DNA from 4 places in the Desmospora activa DSM 45169 genome. Region 1 is predicted to be linked to each of the others. Evidence: riboswitches for the same ligand, from Rfam matches in the RefSeq annotation. Region 1 holds a riboswitch; each other region holds the start of a gene.
The links. A riboswitch is a leader RNA that binds a small molecule or an ion and turns the genes downstream of it on or off. The one in region 1 is predicted to bind S-adenosylmethionine.

Region 1 (4,424 bases):
GTGTTAATACAGTTTTTGATGTCTTTTTTTTGCCATGTGATTATTCGCTTTCCACAAACAGATGAGCAGGTGATACGTGCGCGTATAAACGAAGTGAGTCATGAGGACCTTTATGATACGTTAACTCAACAGAGTAAAATGAACCGCATCGTACATCATTACCAAATCGATATCGAAGTCATCGATGAATACGATTTATGGAAGACGGTTTTTAAGCAAAAAAACTTTTGGAATGAGTACGCTCGTTTTACAAGTGATAATGAGGTGAAAGACGAAGAAGCACTCATCTATCCTGCGTTAGCGAAGCCCATTTACTTTGAAATTGAACCAAAAATCGGATTATTAGTGGATATTGGCGATAAAATATTTCAATCGATGTTATTGTTCAAACACCCCTCCCTTGATCATCCATATCGATTGGGATGGGACGATGCAGCACATTGGCGTCCACATGTATTAAGGTGGGCTGAGTTTAAACCACTTATATACTTTTTAACAATCCGTTACCCGGATCACTTTGTCGTTCCTTTCCTGCTATTGTTACGTTTTGCCCCCATAACCAAAGAAGAGGATGAAGGGGAAATCAGTAAAATGATTAAGGCAGCTTGGCGTTCTCTCCATTTATTCCGTGAAGAGGAGATTGAACAGCTCGATCGTATCGCAACATATAAACCACACTTTACTTGGTCTTATGAAGCGGAGACGGGGAGATACCACGCTTGTGATGCACCGATGGACATCTACTCCAAGCGTCATATCTGTACCGATGACTTCCCTTTCCATGCTTTTGCCGACCTGTTTCGATCGATTGAATCTTATAAAAATACGGCTGCTTGGTACGAGGCGGAAGAGAAATGGATCCGGTTAATTGCCCAGTATGGAATGGAAGGGGATGAAACATGGCTAGCACGGCGGAATCAATAATCCCAGCAATCGGCTTATATTTCGAAATAATCGATTCCCTGTAGTCGAAACCCTCCCGTTTGCATTCTGTCAAATCATCAATCAATCCTTCCGCTGTATACTACCTAACCAACTGAACACAGACCATTTTCACTACAGCCGTGATTTCTTATGAAAGCTCCCTTGAAAAGGCTTCCAACTGTCCGAATTAAACAACTATCCCCCTTACGCTTGACGCTTTGTCAGAGTCGCTCTATAATCCGTAGTAATTCCAATCGCAATGATCAGAAAAACGATATACGACTAAACTCTTATCCAGAGAGGCTGAGGGACTGGCCCGATGACGCCCGGCAACCGACTGTATCTGCAGTATAGGTGCCAATTCCTGCAGGATGTTTTGATCCTGATAGATAAGAGGAAAGCGACTGAGAACCCCATCGCTTCCCTCTTATCAGGGAAGCGATTTTCTATTGTGATGGGAGGAATGAGAATGATTCCTGTACGGCCGGGACCGGATCATTATCTGCACGAAAACGGCGTATTAGACCGATTGGAGTCACTGTGGGAGGAACGGGGGTGGAGACGAGGAGCTTTGATTCACGGCGAACCCTCTTGGGAGGCGGCCCACCCTTATCTTCCTCCTACAATCTTGGACCGATGCAAAGAGGTGCCTTATCGAGGGAAGTGTACCGATCAGGAAGTGAAGCGATTGGTACAACAGATATCCGCTGCACAGACGGATATCATCATCGGGGTGGGTGGCGGCAAAGGGATGGATATCACCAAAGCGGTCGCCAACCAAATCGGGCTACCCCATCTGTTGATCCCCACCTTTCCCGCCACTTGTGCGGCCTATACGCCTTTGAGTGTCTATTATGATGAGAGCGGTTCGTTTATCCGCTATGATATTCATCCCCATGCTCCCACTGCCGTATGGGTAGAACCGGAAATTCTGGTGCGAGCTCCGCTGACCGGGCTGCGTGCCGGTATCGGTGACACACTGGCCAAATGGTATGAAGCAGAAGTGCTCGCCACCTCCCTTGACCATCCGCCCGTACCGGTCCGGATGGGTTTAAAGGCCGCTCTCCTCTGCCGCGAAGTGTTGCTGGCCGACGGGGAGGAAGCATTGCACACCGCCAAACAGCAGCAGGTAACCCCCGCTTTTCAACGGGTGGTGGATGCCATTTTGGTGCTGGGTGGAACCGTGGGCGGCTTTGCTGAACGATACGGCCGCACCGCTGCCGCCCACTCCGTTCATAACGGCCTTACTCGACTACCGACAACTGACCGGTGGCTGCACGGGGATAAAGTGGCATATGGAATTTTGGTACAACTGGCTCTGTTGCAACAAGAGCAGGAAATCAAGCGCCTCCTTCCCTTCTATCACAACGTGGGACTCCCTTCTTCCTTGACTGAGCTGGGATTGGACCCCACTGATCACGATCAACTCCTAACCCTGGCACAAGCCACACTGGCACCAGAAGAGTCGATCCATCTCATGGACGACAATGTTACCGTAGAGGATCTGATTGACGCCTTTCAACGATTAGAACCATTGACAAATGCAATCCGAGAGGAGACAACACAATGAAATCACTCACCCGTTTTGCCGGCTTAGCCGCCTTGATTTTAATTTTATCCGCTTGCGGCGGCGGTGCTGACCAATCCGGCGGTCCACTTCCCGACGATAAACTGGTCATTGGCGTTACCGCCGGCCCCCATGAAGAGATTATGGAAAAAGTGAAGGAAGTAGCCGCTGAAGACGGTCTTGAGATTGAGCTGAAAGTGTTTAATGAATATGTGATGCCCAATGTCGCTTTAGCGGAAAATGAATTGGACGCAAACAGCTTCCAAACACACCCCTATTTGGAACAATTCAAGGAAGATCGCAACCTGGATATAGTGGCCGTATTTGATACCGTCACGTTCCCCATGGGCATCTATTCCGACAAGATCGAGGATATCAAAAAGATTCCCAAGGGAGCAAAACTAGGTGTTCCCAATGATCCCGTCAACGAAGCCCGCGGCCTGCAATTGTTTGAAAAGGCCGGTGTGATCAAGTTAAAAGAAGATTCCGGGACACTCGCCACTCCAGCGGATATCGTAGATAATCCAAAGAACGTTCAGTTTGTGGAATTAGAAGCTTCTCAAATTCCGCGACAACTGAGCGAGTTGGACGCAGCGGCGATTAACACCAATTTTGCCATTGAACACGGCTTTGTTCCAACAGAGGATTCCATTTTTATCGAGGGAAAAGACTCTCCCCACGTCAACCTGATGGCCGTCCGTACCGAAAATAAGGATGATTCCGTCCTGAAGAAGCTGGAAAAAGCGTATCATTCCGAAGAAGTAAAAGCCTTTATTCAGGAAAAATACGAAGGATCCGTCCTTCCCTCGTGGTAAGGGCAGCGTGAAAGGAGATTCCCATGATCCGATTAACGGAGATCAGCAAGACATTCCAAACGAAAAAAGGGGCTGTCAAAGCTTTAAATCAGGTCTCCCTCCATGTAAAAAAGGGTGAGATCTTTGGAGTGGTCGGCTACAGTGGCGCAGGCAAGAGCACCCTGATCCGTTGTGTCAACCTGTTGGAACGGCCGACAGAAGGTACGGTAGTAGTTGGCGACGAGGAGTTGACCGCCCTCTCCCCCCAGCGATTGCGGGAGGCGCGTAAACGGATCGGGATGATCTTTCAAGGCTTTCATTTGCTAAAAACGGCGACGGTTCGAGACAACATCGCCATCCCGCTTCGTTTGGCCGGACACTCCAAGCAAGAAGTGGAACGGCGAGTAGACACTTATCTGGATATTGTAGGCTTAACTGAACGGAAAGACGCATATCCGGCGCAACTGTCGGGCGGTCAAAAACAGCGGGTGGCCATCGCCCGCGCCCTCTCCCATGAACCAGAGGTATTGTTGAGTGACGAAGCCACTAGTGCCTTGGACCCCGATACGACAGAATCGATTCTGCAATTGTTGCTGAAGATCAACGAGGAATTGGGCATCACCATCCTGTTGATCACCCATGAGATGGCCGTCATCCAAAAAGTATGCGATCGCATGGCGGTAATGGAAGATGGAGAGATCGTGGAACAGGGGGATGTGCTAACCATTTTTACCGAGGCACAACATCCCACCACCAAAAAATTTATCAACAGCCTCTTCCCACAGGACCTCCCTCCCGCACTTATGGCGGAATTGAAGGATAGCGGCCCGATCGTCACCCTCTCCTTTGTAGGGGCTCAATCCGGCGATCCCGCCCTGGCTACAGTGGCAAAGCGGTTTGATGTTTATCCCAATATCTTGTCGGGCAATATCACCCAACTAAAACAGCAGCCCTACGGCCGCTTGATGGTTCATTTAAAAGGAAAACCGGAAGAGACCCAACGGGCGATTCGTTTCCTCGAAGAGCAACAGATTCGCGTGAAAGGAGTGGAGTACCATGATCGCCGCGATCAACGAATTTCTTGACCGATGGGGAGATCAAATCGGGCAAGCGACGGTGGAAACCTTCCAGATGACGTC
Region 2 (4,424 bases), 180 kb from region 1:
CGGGGTGGTTATCCGTCTTCGCTCCATGCGTGGCAGAGTCGCTCGCCGGATAACTACCCCTCCCTCTGTTTTCTAACCATTCCAGTAGTTTGTCATCAATCTGAACCGCCTATAACGGCTATACGTTGTCGTTATACGATGGAGGCCCGCCATTCGGAGGCGATGGAAACAAAGCGACGGCCGTCGATAGCCTGTTCCAGATCTTCCAAGAGATCGCCGGCATCCTCCAAGCCGACGGAGAGGCGCAATAAGCCCTCGGTCACGCCTCTGACTTCCCGTTCCGACCGCGGCATAGCGGCATGAGACATACGGGCGGGGTACGAGAGAATGCTTTCCACCGCCCCTAAACTGACGGCGACGAGAGGAAGTTTCACTTGTGACAACACTTCCCTCACCTTTTCCCCGCTTCCCAGATCAAAGGAGAGAACCGCGCCATGGCCACTCGCCTGTGACGCTTGTAGCTGATGACCGGGGTGATCGGGCAAGCCGGTGTAGTAGACGTGTTTAACTTGTGGATGGCGGGAAAGGGCTTTTGCAATACGTTCAGCAGAAGCAGTAGCCGCTTCCATCCGGGTGGCCAAGGTTTTTAACCCCCGCATCGTCAGCCAAGAATCCTGCACACCCAACACCGCACCCAAGGCATTTTGCAATCCATAGAGGCGGTTTGCCACATCCACATCTTTTACCGCTACCAATCCGGAGACGACATCGCTGTGGCCACCGATAAATTTGGTTGCGCTGTGAATGACAATATCTGCCCCCAGCTCCAAGGGACGCTGAAAATACGGGGTGAGAAAGGTATTATCAACAACAGTGAGCAGACCATGGCGCTGGGCAATCTCGGCGATCCCCCGTAAATCGGTCACTTTAAGCGTAGGATTAGAAGGGGTTTCCACATAAATGGCTCGAGTATGAGGTTTGACCGCTGCCTCTACCGCCGCCAGATCAGTCGTATCCACAAAATCGGCCTCAATCCCCATCCGCGGCAACACTTCGGTCAGAACGCGAAAGGTTCCCCCGTACAGATCGTTGGAGACAACCAAATGATCCCCGGTGGAAAAGAGAAACAAAGTACTGGAGATCGCCGCCATTCCGGAAGCGAAGGCAAACCCGCGACACCCACCTTCCAACTGAGCAATCGTCTCTTCCAACGCGTGGCGGGTAGGGTTGCCGGAGCGGGCATAATCATAGACACCGGGCTGGTCCACATCCGCTTGGTGAAAAGTGGAGGCCTGATACAACGGGATACTGGCCGCCCCAGTAATCGGATCAATTTCGTTGCCGTTGTGCAGTAACCGTGTTTCAAACTTCATCGCTTTACACACCCTTTCCCGTGGTAACCGTCGAGCGGGCTTGGTCCAAAGCATAAGACAGGTCGGCGGTCAGATCGTTCAAATGCTCAATTCCCACTGACAGGCGCAACAACCGATCACAAACACCCACTTTACGCCGTATCGGTTCAGGAATGTCGGCGTGGGTCTGGGTGGCGGGATAAGTAACCAAGCTTTCCACTCCCCCTAAACTTTCGGCGAAGGAGATCAAACGCAGGTAGCGTAGAAATTCCGGTACCCACTCCGCCTCGCGGATGCGGAAGGAGAGCATTCCGCCAAATCCGTCGCTCTGTGCTTCCTGTATCTTTCGTTCCTCAGGGTCGAGGGAGGGATAAAACACCTCATCCACTGCGGGATGGTTCTGCAAAAACTGTGCCAATGCCATCGCATTTTCCTGATGTTTTTCCATCCGCAGGGCCAATGTCTTCATCCCGCGCATCAACAACCACGAGTCCTGGGGGGAGAGGACCGCTCCAATTCCGTTGTGTAAGGCAGCCACTTTAGCGGATAATTCCTCTCCCTTAGTGACAATCAACCCCGCTAGCACATCATTGTGACCGCCTAAGTATTTGGTACCACTGTGTAGGACCACATCCGCTCCCAGCGCCAACGGACGCTGACAATAGGGTGTCATAAAGGTGTTATCGACGATAGAAAGCCAACCCCACTTATTGGCGATATCGCAGATGGCCTTAATATTCGTCACCCGCATCAAGGGATTGGTGGGTGATTCGACAAAAATCCCCCTGGTATGAGGAGTAGCCGCCGCCTTTACCGCTTCTACATCCCTAAGGTCAACATAACTGAAAGATAAACCGTATCGGCTTAACACCTCTTCAAATAAACGATAGGTTCCGCCGTACAAATCCAACGAAACAATGAGGTGATCCCCCTGCGAAAAAAGGCCCATCACCGTTTGAATCGCCGCCATGCCGGAGCTGGTCGCAAAACCGGCATCGCCGCCTTCCAATTCAGCAATCGCATCTTCCAAGATTGTGCGGGTGGGGTTGGCGGTACGGGTATAATCATACCCCGTCGATTCACCTAACGCCGGATGTTGGTAAGCAGTAGAGTGATAAACGGGAAAGCTGACTGCCCCTGTTCGCTCCTCCCGACCGTTTCCAATCTGGGCCAACAGTGTCTCCCGGTGTAAACGTTCCTGGTTATGATGACATCGATCTCGATCCATCGTTCTCTCTCCCTTGCTTTATCCTCCAAATTAAAAACCCTTCCGATAAGGAAGGGATGGTTTCAGGGATTCTCCCCCCTTATCTGTCAGATCCCTAACCGGACCTGCGAGAATTGGCACCTTCCGACACATCTGTCGGGGTTGCCGGGCTTCATCGGGCTCGTTCCCTCCGCCGCTCTTGATAAGAGACAGTTTACCTATAAAATTGTCGCACAATGCATAAAACTTGTGTTTCATTATATCGAGGTCCAGGTGCATCGTCAAGAGCAGATTACAAAAAAGGGATCATGATTTAGCAAATGCAACACAATACTATACAGCTGACCGTAATATTATTCATTTCACTGCAAAACCTTCTCTAGATGGGGCTTGCTGGTATACACTAAAAAAGTGAGCCCCATCGAGCAGAGCGGCTATCCCGCGTCGCAAGGAGGAATCCGAATGTCACAAAATCAAACCATGATCCAATTGACGGAAAAATATGGCGCCCACAACTACCACCCGCTGCCGATCGTCATCGCAAAGGCGGAAGGGGTGTGGGTGGAAGATGCAGACGGCAACCGATATATGGATATGTTGAGCGCATATTCCGCCCTCAACCACGGCCACCGCCATCCGCGACTGATCCAAGCCTTAAAAGAGCAGGCGGATAAAGTAACCCTCACTTCCCGCGCATTTCACAATGACCAACTGGGACTTTTTTACCAACGGGTGTCCCAATTGACAGGTAAATCGATGGTATTGCCGATGAACACCGGGGCGGAAGCGGTTGAAACCGCCATCAAAGCGGTGCGCCGCTGGGCCTACGATGCAAAAGGAGTCCCCGCGGACCAGGCGGAAATCATCGTCTGTGAAGAGAACTTCCATGGTCGCACCCTGGCTGCCGTCTCCCTCTCTTCCAACGATGAATACAAACGCGGTTTCGGTCCCCTGCTTCCTGGAATCAAGGTGATCCCCTACGGAGATGAAGAAGCCCTGCGCCGAGCCATCACTCCAAATACCGCCGCTTTTTTGGTGGAGCCGATCCAGGGAGAGGCGGGTGTGATCGTACCCCCACCAGGATCCCTTAAAAATGCTGCCGCCATCTGCCGCGAAAACCGTGTACTGTTTGCCGCTGATGAAATCCAGACCGGGTTTGGACGGACCGGTCAACTGTTTGCCTGTGATTGGGAAGAAGTAAAACCGGATTTAATTATCATGGGAAAAGCCCTTGGCGGTGGGATTCTACCCATCTCCGCCGTTGCCGCCGACGAGGAGATTCTCGGTGTTTTTGAACCTGGTTCCCATGGATCTACCTTTGGTGGGAACCCGCTGGCTTGTGCTGTTTCAATCGCAGCTTTGGATGTCATGGTGGAGGACGATCTACCGCAGCGCTCCCGTGAGCTAGGAGAGTATTTTTTACACGAACTGAGAACGATTGATAACTCCGTGATCAAAGAAGTGCGCGGAAAAGGGCTCTTTATCGGTGTGGAACTGCACGTCCCCGCCCGCTCCTATTGTGAACAGTTAGCGGACGGTGGACTGTTATGTAAAGAAACTCATGAAAATACCATCCGCTTCGCCCCACCGCTAACCATCACTCGAGAAGAATTGGATTGGGCGCTGGAAAAAGTGCGTACCATTCTCTAAATATGATCGTCATAAACCGATCTGGGACTGTACCAAAAAGGATTCATTTTCCTTTTGATACAGCCCCTTTTTAATCCAATGAAGGGGAAAGGATGTCAAATTCCGAAATATATCCTTTATACCTAAAATAGGGTATCTATACGCCCTTAATCAAAAGTATGAGCAGACAATCAGCCTTCATACCGATTGTCAAATCTCCTCACATCATGTATTAATATAAAAGAGGGATTGCTACCCAATACGATTTTCAGCCCGTACAACCTGTACGTGCTGTT
Region 3 (4,424 bases), 680 kb from region 1:
ATTACCAACCGAGAGGCGGTCTTAAATTTTCTACGCATGTCTTGGAAACAATCGCTGGGATCGCCACGATGGAAGTTGAGGGCATTACCGCGATGAGCGGTGGAGTAGTAGAGGGAATCAGCGAGCGACTCGGCCGCAAAAATCTCACCAAAGGGGTAGAGGTGGAAGCGGGAGAGCAGGAAGTGGCCATCGACCTGCGGGTGATTGTGGAATATGGTCGCAATGTTCCACAGGTTTATGAAAACGTGATTCAAAATGTCAGCAACGCCATCCAGCATATGACCGGATTGCGTGTAGTGGAAGTCGTCATGTATGTCGAAGGTGTCTCCTTCCCGGAAGAAGTTTCGGCAGCACCGCCTGAGCGAGGACGTGTACGATAATCCGATGGAATCAATATCCCCAGAAAAAGTTACATCGAAAAACCCGGCATCGACTTTTGTAGACGGCCGGGTTTTCCCTTGTAAAAAGAAATCGGACCACGACAGGCTCGTTGATTATCTGAATTCAACAAGATTAATCCTTCATGCATCCTCGTCAACGACTTACCATTGAAACGGTGAGCTTGTAACGATCCAGTCATGCGAGCGATTCTCAGAATCTCTGATCTTGAATTGATGTTACATCAGGGCAGGCTGACGGCTACCCATACCACACCAGTCATGCTGATGCAGTCCCAGCACAACACGGTACTCACATTCCCGAATGTGTAGGTTGTTATGAAATTGTTGTTTCCAACATCGCTTCTGCCGTCTCTTCAATCCCCACTCCAAACACCGGTCGATCGATCACGCGACTTACATTGAACCCTAATTCCGCCAACAGCACCGATGGATAGGAAGGATCCCAACGCCGTAATATCATGGCCACGCAATTTCCGTCCTTTGGCTGAACCGCCATATCTATAACAGCCAATCCAATGCGGCGAAGGGTTTCCCGTAAAGCGGGTATAGCCTCCGCTGGAATCGATTCGCGGGTCTCCAAAAAGAGAAAACGAGATCCTCCCGCATCCGGCGGCAACAACGTCGCCGCCGCCAACGAATCCTGTCGATCCCCCGGCAGAAGAAACACATTGCACAAGTCTTCCGCCATGGCGCTTGCTGTCGGTTTTTCCCCGGCACCGTGACCGACCAGCATCACATCCTGCACCACATCCCCTTCCAAGCGGACGGCGTTGTGTACACCCTCGATCCGGGCCAAGGGGTGTGAGAGCGGAAGTAGGGTAGGTCCTACCTGGAGTGAGATGGGACCCTTTTCCCCATACTGCACACCCAATGCCAAAAGCTTGATGCGATACCCCAGCAAACGGGCAAGCGCCAACTCTGACAGCGCAATATCCCGGATGCCCCGACAGGAGATTTCGGCCGGAGGAATCGTTGTTTCAAAAGCCAATCGTCCTAAGATCGCCAGTTTATAGGCGGCATCCACTCCATCCACATCCGCGCTTGGATCTGCTTCTGCATACCCTCGCCCTTGAGCGTCTGCCAGTGCCTGTGCAAAAGAAACTTGTTCCGATTCCATTTTGGTCAGAATATAGTTGGTCGTGCCGTTAAGAATGGCGGAAAACCGATGGATGCGATTACTTTTCAACAGATGGCGTACGCTTCCCAATATCGGAATTCCTCCGCCAACACTGGCCTCATACAACAATTGCACTCCTTTTTGGCGGGCAAGACGCTCCAGTTCAACTCCGTGCTTGGCGATCAGTTCTTTGTTGGCGGTCACAACATGACATCCTGCAACCAATGCCCGTTCCACATAGGTACGGGCCGGTTCCACTCCCCCGATCGCCTCCAGCACCACCTCTACCTTTTGCTCTAACAACCGCTCGAATCGGGTTGTGAGCAACGATTGTATTCCTGCCACACGGCGCTGTTTTCCCGTATCGCGTACTAAAATTCCGCGAACCTCAAACCATAGACCTGTTCGCTTCACAATCACATCCCGATTACTCTCCAATGTCTTAAAAACACCAGTCCCGACGGTTCCCAAGCCCAACAGGCCCACCCCGATTCGTCGCACCACGATCCCTCCCCTGTAAATAAAAATACCCTCTCCGATAAGGAGGGGGTGGGGTTGCTGATAGAACAGCGGTTTAAACCGTCCACTCCTTATCTCTCCACACCCGCAGGCGCAGCAGGAATTGGCACCATTTCCCTCCCGGAATCTGTGATTCCGGATCGGACGGTTGCCGGGCTTCATCGGGCCAGTCCCTCCACCACTCTGGATAACGAGTTTTCATGTTCGATTATGAGTAATACCAAGTATTATGCAACAGCTCGATCATTCTGTCAAACAAAAAAACCGCCTCTGGCCAAAGGTTCAGAGAGCGGAGTTCCATGACTGGGAGTAAAGAGAGCGATCAACAATCTGTCTCGTTGAATCGGGGGAAGCCAACAACTCTAGTTTGTCGGACATCGAATCACGTAGGGAAGGTTGCCGGATCAATCGGACCACCTCTTCCGCCAATGTATCCGGTGTTGCCGCCCTGGCGGCACCGTGACGCACAACATGAGCCAAATTAGCCCTTTCTTGACCGGGCAAAGCTTCAAACAAAATCAACGGTACGCCTTTAATCATCGCCTCTGTCACCGTTAAACCTCCCGGTTTTGTTACCAAGACTTCGGCAGCATCCATCAGGAGGGGCATATCATCGCGGGTACCATAGATGCGAACATCTTTATTCGCTGCAAAGTCGGAGAGCTGCTTCCACAGCTTTCGATTGGATCCGACCAGTACCCATAATTGAAATTCCCCAGTAAAGTTCGCTAGGGTTTGCGCCAACTTGGCCAATGGACCACAGCCCAGTCCCCCTCCCATCAGTAGAACCAACGGGCGGTTGGGATCGGCTCCCAGTCGCTTTTTCGCTTCATAAGCGGAAACCGATTCCCGGAATCGGTGGCTATAGGGAATCCCCGTTTCCACTAACTGTCCCCCCCACTTCCAGGAGAGCCACTTTCGCTGCTCCGATGTCAGCAGACGGGCGGGTACGCATAACAGATCCGGCGCTTCCATCAACCACAGGGGATGCAACTCATAATCCGTCAACACACCCACCGTCGGCAGAGAGCGCCAACGGGACGGCAACAGCAACAGGCTAAAGGGATGGGTGCTCACCACCCGTGTCGGTGCAAAGCGATACAACAACCGGTTTACTTTATGGCGGATCATCCAACCGGTTTTTTCGATGATCTCCGAGGAAAAGGTCCGCAACCAGGCGGAATGATTGGTCCGATCATACAAATAGGAGTAGACAAAGGGAAAACGACTCAGCATCCGGTTATAACCCGATTGCAAAAACGGATGCACAGAACCGGGGACCAACTCCAGTAAATCGATCACTTCAGCTGGTACTCCCCGAGCTTCGTACTCTTCCTGCAACGCCTTTGCAGCGGCATTGTGCCCGGAACCGAAACCCATTGTTAAAATGATGATCCGTTCCATCCGTTTCCCTCCTAGCTTTATACCTTTATTATGCACGATTTCACTCCAAAAAAAGGGGATGTTAACAAGGATTAAACAAAATATTAATGGTGACGATTGCTTTTCCTTCACTCTATAATTTGTATATGTTTCTATTAATTCAATATACCAGTAAATATGCGTTTAAAAATCCCTTGATTTGACGCATTTCTTTTTGCGGTAAGATTTACCTCTTTCAATCCCCTGATTTTTAAAAAATTGCTATGATATAATTTTGTCCAATTAGACTTCGGTAACTGTTGAAGAGGGTGGAAGAGTGGATATCTTACGTATGCACGAAGTGGGAGAGCTTATTCGCAAAGTCCGAAAAGAACGAGGCCTTCGCCTAGAAGATTTGGCAGACACCAATATTTCTCCTGCCACCATCAGTAATATCGAGCGTGGCCTTCCCCATGTGAACACGCAGAAAATTGATTATTTGCTTACAAAGTTAAACGTAAGCATGACGGATCTTCAACAGATGATGGCCAATAATCAAAGCGAACAAGAAGAGATCGCCCATCGTCTGATCGCAGCCGAAACCTTAATCGACCTCGGCTATCCCCACCTTGCCGAGGAGTGGGTGGAACATACTCCAGATGATCAGCATCCCCTTGCCGTTAAAGGTTATCATATCAAAGGGCGACTAGCCATGGAACGCACCGATTGGAAAAAGGGGGAGCGGTGGCTGCATCAAGCACTGCGCTTAGCAAAAGAAGACTCCGATACCAACCAGATCATTCAATCCCATCTGGAACTGGCCCGTTTTTATTTTCGTCTGAGCGAGTGGTCACAATCCTTGCACCATGCGGACAGCGGATTGGAAGTTCACCCACCGGAAGAGGATGGAGAGATCCGGGGAGAACTACTACTATTGCGCGCCCTTACACTGGAAGTGACCAACCGTCGGGCTGAATGCCTGCAAACGGTAAGGCAAGCTTGGGAGAGCGGCTCTCTCGGTTCAC
Region 4 (4,424 bases), 1.2 Mb from region 1:
TGAAGCCGCCGGTTGAAAAAACTACGGTGCTTACTCATCACTTGCCCCCCATTTACCCCTAATAAAATCGATGAAATCCTTAAATACGTAAAACTTCTTTGCTCATAGCATTACCGGCAGAGCGCCGGTAACCAACAAAAACTATTCAATAGGCAAGAAGTTTTAACGCATTTGCCACATTTATTGTACTCCCAAGCTTCCTAGAGCGTCAAGGTAAGGGATTCTCACATATTGGAAAGGTATACCTCTACACAAGATAAAATGGGCTTTTATTCATTTTGATATCCACCAAATCGTCACATTTTTAAACGGTGGGTACCGTATCCGAGAGAAAAGCCTGAATGGGAGGAGCCAATTTATCAAACTGGACCAAAAAAGCATCATGGCCGTAATCCGAAGGAAAGGTAAACAGGTAGCTCTCCTTTCCCTCCGCAATCAGCCAACGGTGCAATTCTCGCTGTTGATACGCCGGAAACAGTTGGTCATCTTCGATTCCAATTACCAAGACCGCCGCTTGCACCCGAGCTAAAGCCCGTCGGGCTCCTTCCCGTCCCCGTCCGATATCATGGGTATCCATTGCCTTCAACAATGTCAGATAACTATTAGCGTCAAAGCGGTCCACCAGCTTATTTCCTTGATAGCGAAGATAACTCTCCACTTGAAACAGGCTCTCCTGGTTCAATAACGGTCCACTTCGCTGCAAATTTCGACCGAAACGGTGCTCAAACAACCGCGGAGTGCGATAAGTGACCATCCCCACCATCCGCGCAACCGCCAACCCCCGGATCGGTCCTGAGTCCGGATAGTAATCTCCTCCTGCAAAAGCAGGATCTGACCGAATGGCCTGACGGGCAATCTCGTTAAAGGCGATTGCCATAGCATTTAGCGATGGTGCTGTCGCAATCGGAATCAGCCGCCGCGACATTTCGGGATATAGTATCCCCCACTCCAACACCATCATGCCTCCCATTGATCCGCCAACAATCGCCTGCAAGTGATCCACCTTCATTTGTGCTAAAACTTGTCGTTGTAACCGCACCATATCCCGAATCGTCACCAATGGAAAGGAAGATCCATAGGGACGACCGCTCTGTGGACAGATAGAGGCGGGACCGGTCGTGCCGTTGCATCCCCCCAACACATTCATCGTAATCATGGCGAAGCGGTCGGTATCGAGCGGTTTTCCCCTTCCCACCAGTTCATCCCACCAACCTGGATCCCTTTCATCCCCGACAGCATGAGCATCTCCTGTCAAGGCGTGACAAATTAGAATCACATTATCCTGTCCCGGCTTCCAAGCTCCTGCGATTTCTACCGCCACTTCCACTGCCGTCAACTCTTTTCCGCACTCCAGCAAAAACCGATCAACGCGCACCTGTCGCCGTTCCACGCCCTTTTCCGCTGTTTTCATTTACAATCCTCCTCGACCATTCCGCGCGCTGAGTATTATCAAGCAAAAAGCCCGGCACCTTCCCAAATGGAAGAGGCCGGGCTGCGCATACACACATGTCCCGCCCCTCTTCCCATCTTCCTGGACATATGTCCAGCAGGAGTTGGCACCTTTCCCTGATAGGGTGGTTGCCGCAGTGTCATCGGGCCAGTCCCTCAACCGCTCTGGATAAGAAGAAGGTTTATGATTTTCCTTATGATAAGATGGTTTTAACTTTACTGTCAAGCCGTATTACCCACGTGCCCGAATTTGTACCTGGGGTGTTTGACTCACAGGTGTGGCCTGAGGGTGTTCCAACCAACACGCTACCTGATGATCTTCCGAAACAGAGTACACCTCCGGCATTTCATCATGGCAAATATGCATCGCATGTGGACAACGATCGGCAAAAGGGCAACCCAGGGGAGGATCAAACAGATCCGGCGGTGAACCGGGAATCGGGGTCAACTCCTCCTCCCGTTTCCAATCTAGCCGCGGCATAGAGGCCATCAACCCCCAAGTGTAGGGGTGACGGGAGTGATGAAAGATCTCTTCCACTCTGCCGGACTCCACCACTTTTCCGCCGTACATCACCGCCACCTGTTGCGCCATTTCCGCTACAACCCCTAGATCATGGGTGATCAAAATGATGGCAGTCTCCGTTTTCTCCTGAAGCTCCTTCATCAGCTCTAGAATCTGCGCTTGGATCGTTACATCGAGGGCAGTCGTCGGTTCATCGGCGATTAAAACCTTTGGATTGCAGGAGAGGGCGATGGCGATCATCGCCCGCTGCCTCATCCCCCCGCTAAATTCGTGCGGAAATTGATTCACCCGCTTCTCCGGCGTAGGAATGCCTACCAGTCGCAGCATTTCCACCGCTTTTTGCCGTGCATCTTCCCGGGTGAGCTGTTGATGCCACATCAGCCCCTCCATTATTTGCTTCCCTACTGTCATGGTCGGGTTTAACGAGGTCATCGGGTCCTGAAATACCATTCCGATCTCCGAGCCACGAATCCGAAACATCTCCCACTCCGACACCCGTGCGAGATCACGCCCGGCAAAGAGAATCTCACCTTCCTCCATCTGCCCAGGGGGAGAGGGAATCAAGCGGAGAATCGCTTGTGCGGTCACACTTTTTCCACTGCCCGACTCTCCTACGATGGCCAATGCTTCTCCTTTGCCTACTTTTAGATTGACTCCACGAACGGCGTGCACAGGACCGGCATGGGTATGAAAGGTGACCTTTAAATTTTTAATCTCCAATATAGATTCCATCGCCTACCACTCCTTCGGGCAAAGCCCCTTCTAATGCGTTGTCCTTTAGGGCTACCTCTCCTTCGGGCAAAGCCCCTTCTAATACGTAGTCCTTTAGGGCTACCTCTCCTTTGGGTAAATGCCCTATTTCCCTATTTTCGCATTTTGGGGTCCAACGCATCGCGCAAACCGTCTCCCAGGGCGTTAAAAGCCAGCAGCGTCAAGCTAAGCATAAAGGCCGGGAAAAAGAGACGCCACCATTCATCGGACAAAATCACCACCAAGGCATCGTTGATCATGGTGCCCCAGCTGGCGATCGGCGCTTGCACCCCTAGACCTAAGAAGCTGAGAAATGCTTCCGCAAAGATGGCGCTGGGAACCGTAAAGGTGAGCATGACAATGATCGGTCCCATCGCATTTGGGATCAAATGCTTTTGCATCAGCCTGCGAGTATCGGCCCCTAGGGTGCGGGCAGCTAATACAAATTCCTGTTGTTTTAACTGCAACACCTGCCCTCTGACAAGACGGGCCATATTGAGCCAACCGGTGGCGGTTAAGGCGATGATGATCGTCAACAAGCCGGGCTCCAACACCACCAGCAGCAGGATCACCACCAGTAAGTAAGGCAATCCCCACAATACATCCACAATCCGCATCATAATCTCATCCACCCGACCGCCCTTGTATCCTGCGATTCCGCCATAAAGAACACCAATGACCAAATCGATAAGTGCGGCAACCACGCCGATCGTCAGGGAAATACGGGCGCCGTACCAAGTGCGGACAAACAGATCCCGCCCCAGTTCATCAGTACCAAACCAGTTTTCCTGAGAGGGGGATTCGTTTTTGTGGTCCAATCGATTGCCATAATACGTATGGTCGCTGATCAGCGGTCCCAGAATCGCCAACAGAAATAAGGCTAGAATCGTATAAAGCCCGATCATCGCCAGCCAATTTTGACGAAGCCTGCGCCAGGCATCTTGCCAGTAGTGGGCGCTAGGACGCTTGATCACCTCCGCCTGTTGCGTCTTTGGTGCTCGTTCAAAACGATGTGCCGGGATCGACATGATTAGGCCACCTCCTTAGAACCCAGTTTGATTCTGGGATCTACCAGGCCATAAGCCAAGTCGACCAAAAAGTTCATCAGTACCAAAAAGGCGGAGTAAAAAATCGTCGTACCCATAATCATCGGGTAATCTCGATTGGAAATACTTTCGACAAAATAGGCGCCAATGCCGGGAATGGAAAAGATCTGCTCAATGATAAAGCTGCCGGTTAAAATGGTAGCGGTCATAGGACCGAGGATGGTCAACACTGGAATGATGGCATTGCGCAATGTGTGACGAGTGATTACCCGCCACGGAGGTAGACCTTTGGAGCGGGCCGTTCGTATGTAATCTTGACTGATCACATCCAACATACTGGAACGCATCAGCCTTGTAACCAGAGCTAACGGACTAAAAGCGAGGGCCATCGCCGGCAAGATGGTCTGGTCAAACTCCCCCCAACCTGCCAGGGGTAAAAGATCCCACTCCAGTCCCAAGAATTTTTGCATAATCGGGGCAAGGACGAAGTTGGGAATGGAAATTCCCAATACGGCCAACACCATCAACGTGTAATCTGGAAGCCGGTTTTGCCGTAAAGCCGCCACAGTCCCCATCACAATCCCAGCAAAAGTAGCTAGAATCAACGCCTGAGCACCCAATTGAGCCGAGGCCGGAAAACCATCCGCCAATAGATC

Region 2: linked by a shared signal. The riboswitch ahead of C8J48_RS10610 (aminotransferase class I/II-fold pyridoxal phosphate-dependent enzyme) and the one ahead of C8J48_RS09785 (iron-containing alcohol dehydrogenase family protein) in region 1 are both predicted to bind S-adenosylmethionine.
Region 3: linked by a shared signal. The riboswitch ahead of C8J48_RS12985 (homoserine dehydrogenase) and the one ahead of C8J48_RS09785 (iron-containing alcohol dehydrogenase family protein) in region 1 are both predicted to bind S-adenosylmethionine.
Region 4: linked by a shared signal. The riboswitch ahead of metX (homoserine O-acetyltransferase MetX) and the one ahead of C8J48_RS09785 (iron-containing alcohol dehydrogenase family protein) in region 1 are both predicted to bind S-adenosylmethionine.

What each region holds. Positions count from the first base shown of each region.
Region 1 is NZ_PZZP01000001.1:2,008,131-2,012,554, forward strand. Features, by position in the region: gene C8J48_RS09780 (hypothetical protein) at 1-924, shown strand, start outside; SAM riboswitch class I at 1,212-1,320, shown strand; gene C8J48_RS09785 (iron-containing alcohol dehydrogenase family protein) at 1,394-2,494, shown strand; gene C8J48_RS09790 (MetQ/NlpA family ABC transporter substrate-binding protein) at 2,491-3,306, shown strand; gene C8J48_RS09795 (methionine ABC transporter ATP-binding protein) at 3,330-4,370, shown strand; gene C8J48_RS09800 (methionine ABC transporter permease) at 4,342-4,424, shown strand, end outside.
Region 2 is NZ_PZZP01000001.1:2,184,165-2,188,588, forward strand. Features, by position in the region: gene C8J48_RS10605 (aminotransferase class I/II-fold pyridoxal phosphate-dependent enzyme) at 132-1,313, opposite strand; gene C8J48_RS10610 (aminotransferase class I/II-fold pyridoxal phosphate-dependent enzyme) at 1,318-2,520, opposite strand; SAM riboswitch class I at 2,597-2,708, opposite strand; gene C8J48_RS10615 (ornithine--oxo-acid transaminase) at 2,962-4,149, shown strand.
Region 3 is NZ_PZZP01000001.1:2,692,565-2,696,988, forward strand. Features, by position in the region: gene C8J48_RS12980 (Asp23/Gls24 family envelope stress response protein) at 1-380, shown strand, start outside; gene C8J48_RS12985 (homoserine dehydrogenase) at 715-2,019, opposite strand; SAM riboswitch class I at 2,106-2,231, opposite strand; gene C8J48_RS12990 (MGDG synthase family glycosyltransferase) at 2,320-3,441, opposite strand; gene C8J48_RS12995 (helix-turn-helix domain-containing protein) at 3,737-4,424, shown strand, end outside.
Region 4 is NZ_PZZP01000001.1:777,214-781,637, reverse strand. Features, by position in the region: gene C8J48_RS03780 (succinate dehydrogenase cytochrome b558 subunit) at 1-38, opposite strand, end outside; gene metX (homoserine O-acetyltransferase MetX) at 305-1,411, opposite strand; SAM riboswitch class I at 1,521-1,625, opposite strand; gene C8J48_RS03770 (ABC transporter ATP-binding protein) at 1,682-2,704, opposite strand; gene C8J48_RS03760 (ABC transporter permease) at 2,836-3,750, opposite strand; gene C8J48_RS03755 (ABC transporter permease) at 3,753-4,424, opposite strand, start outside.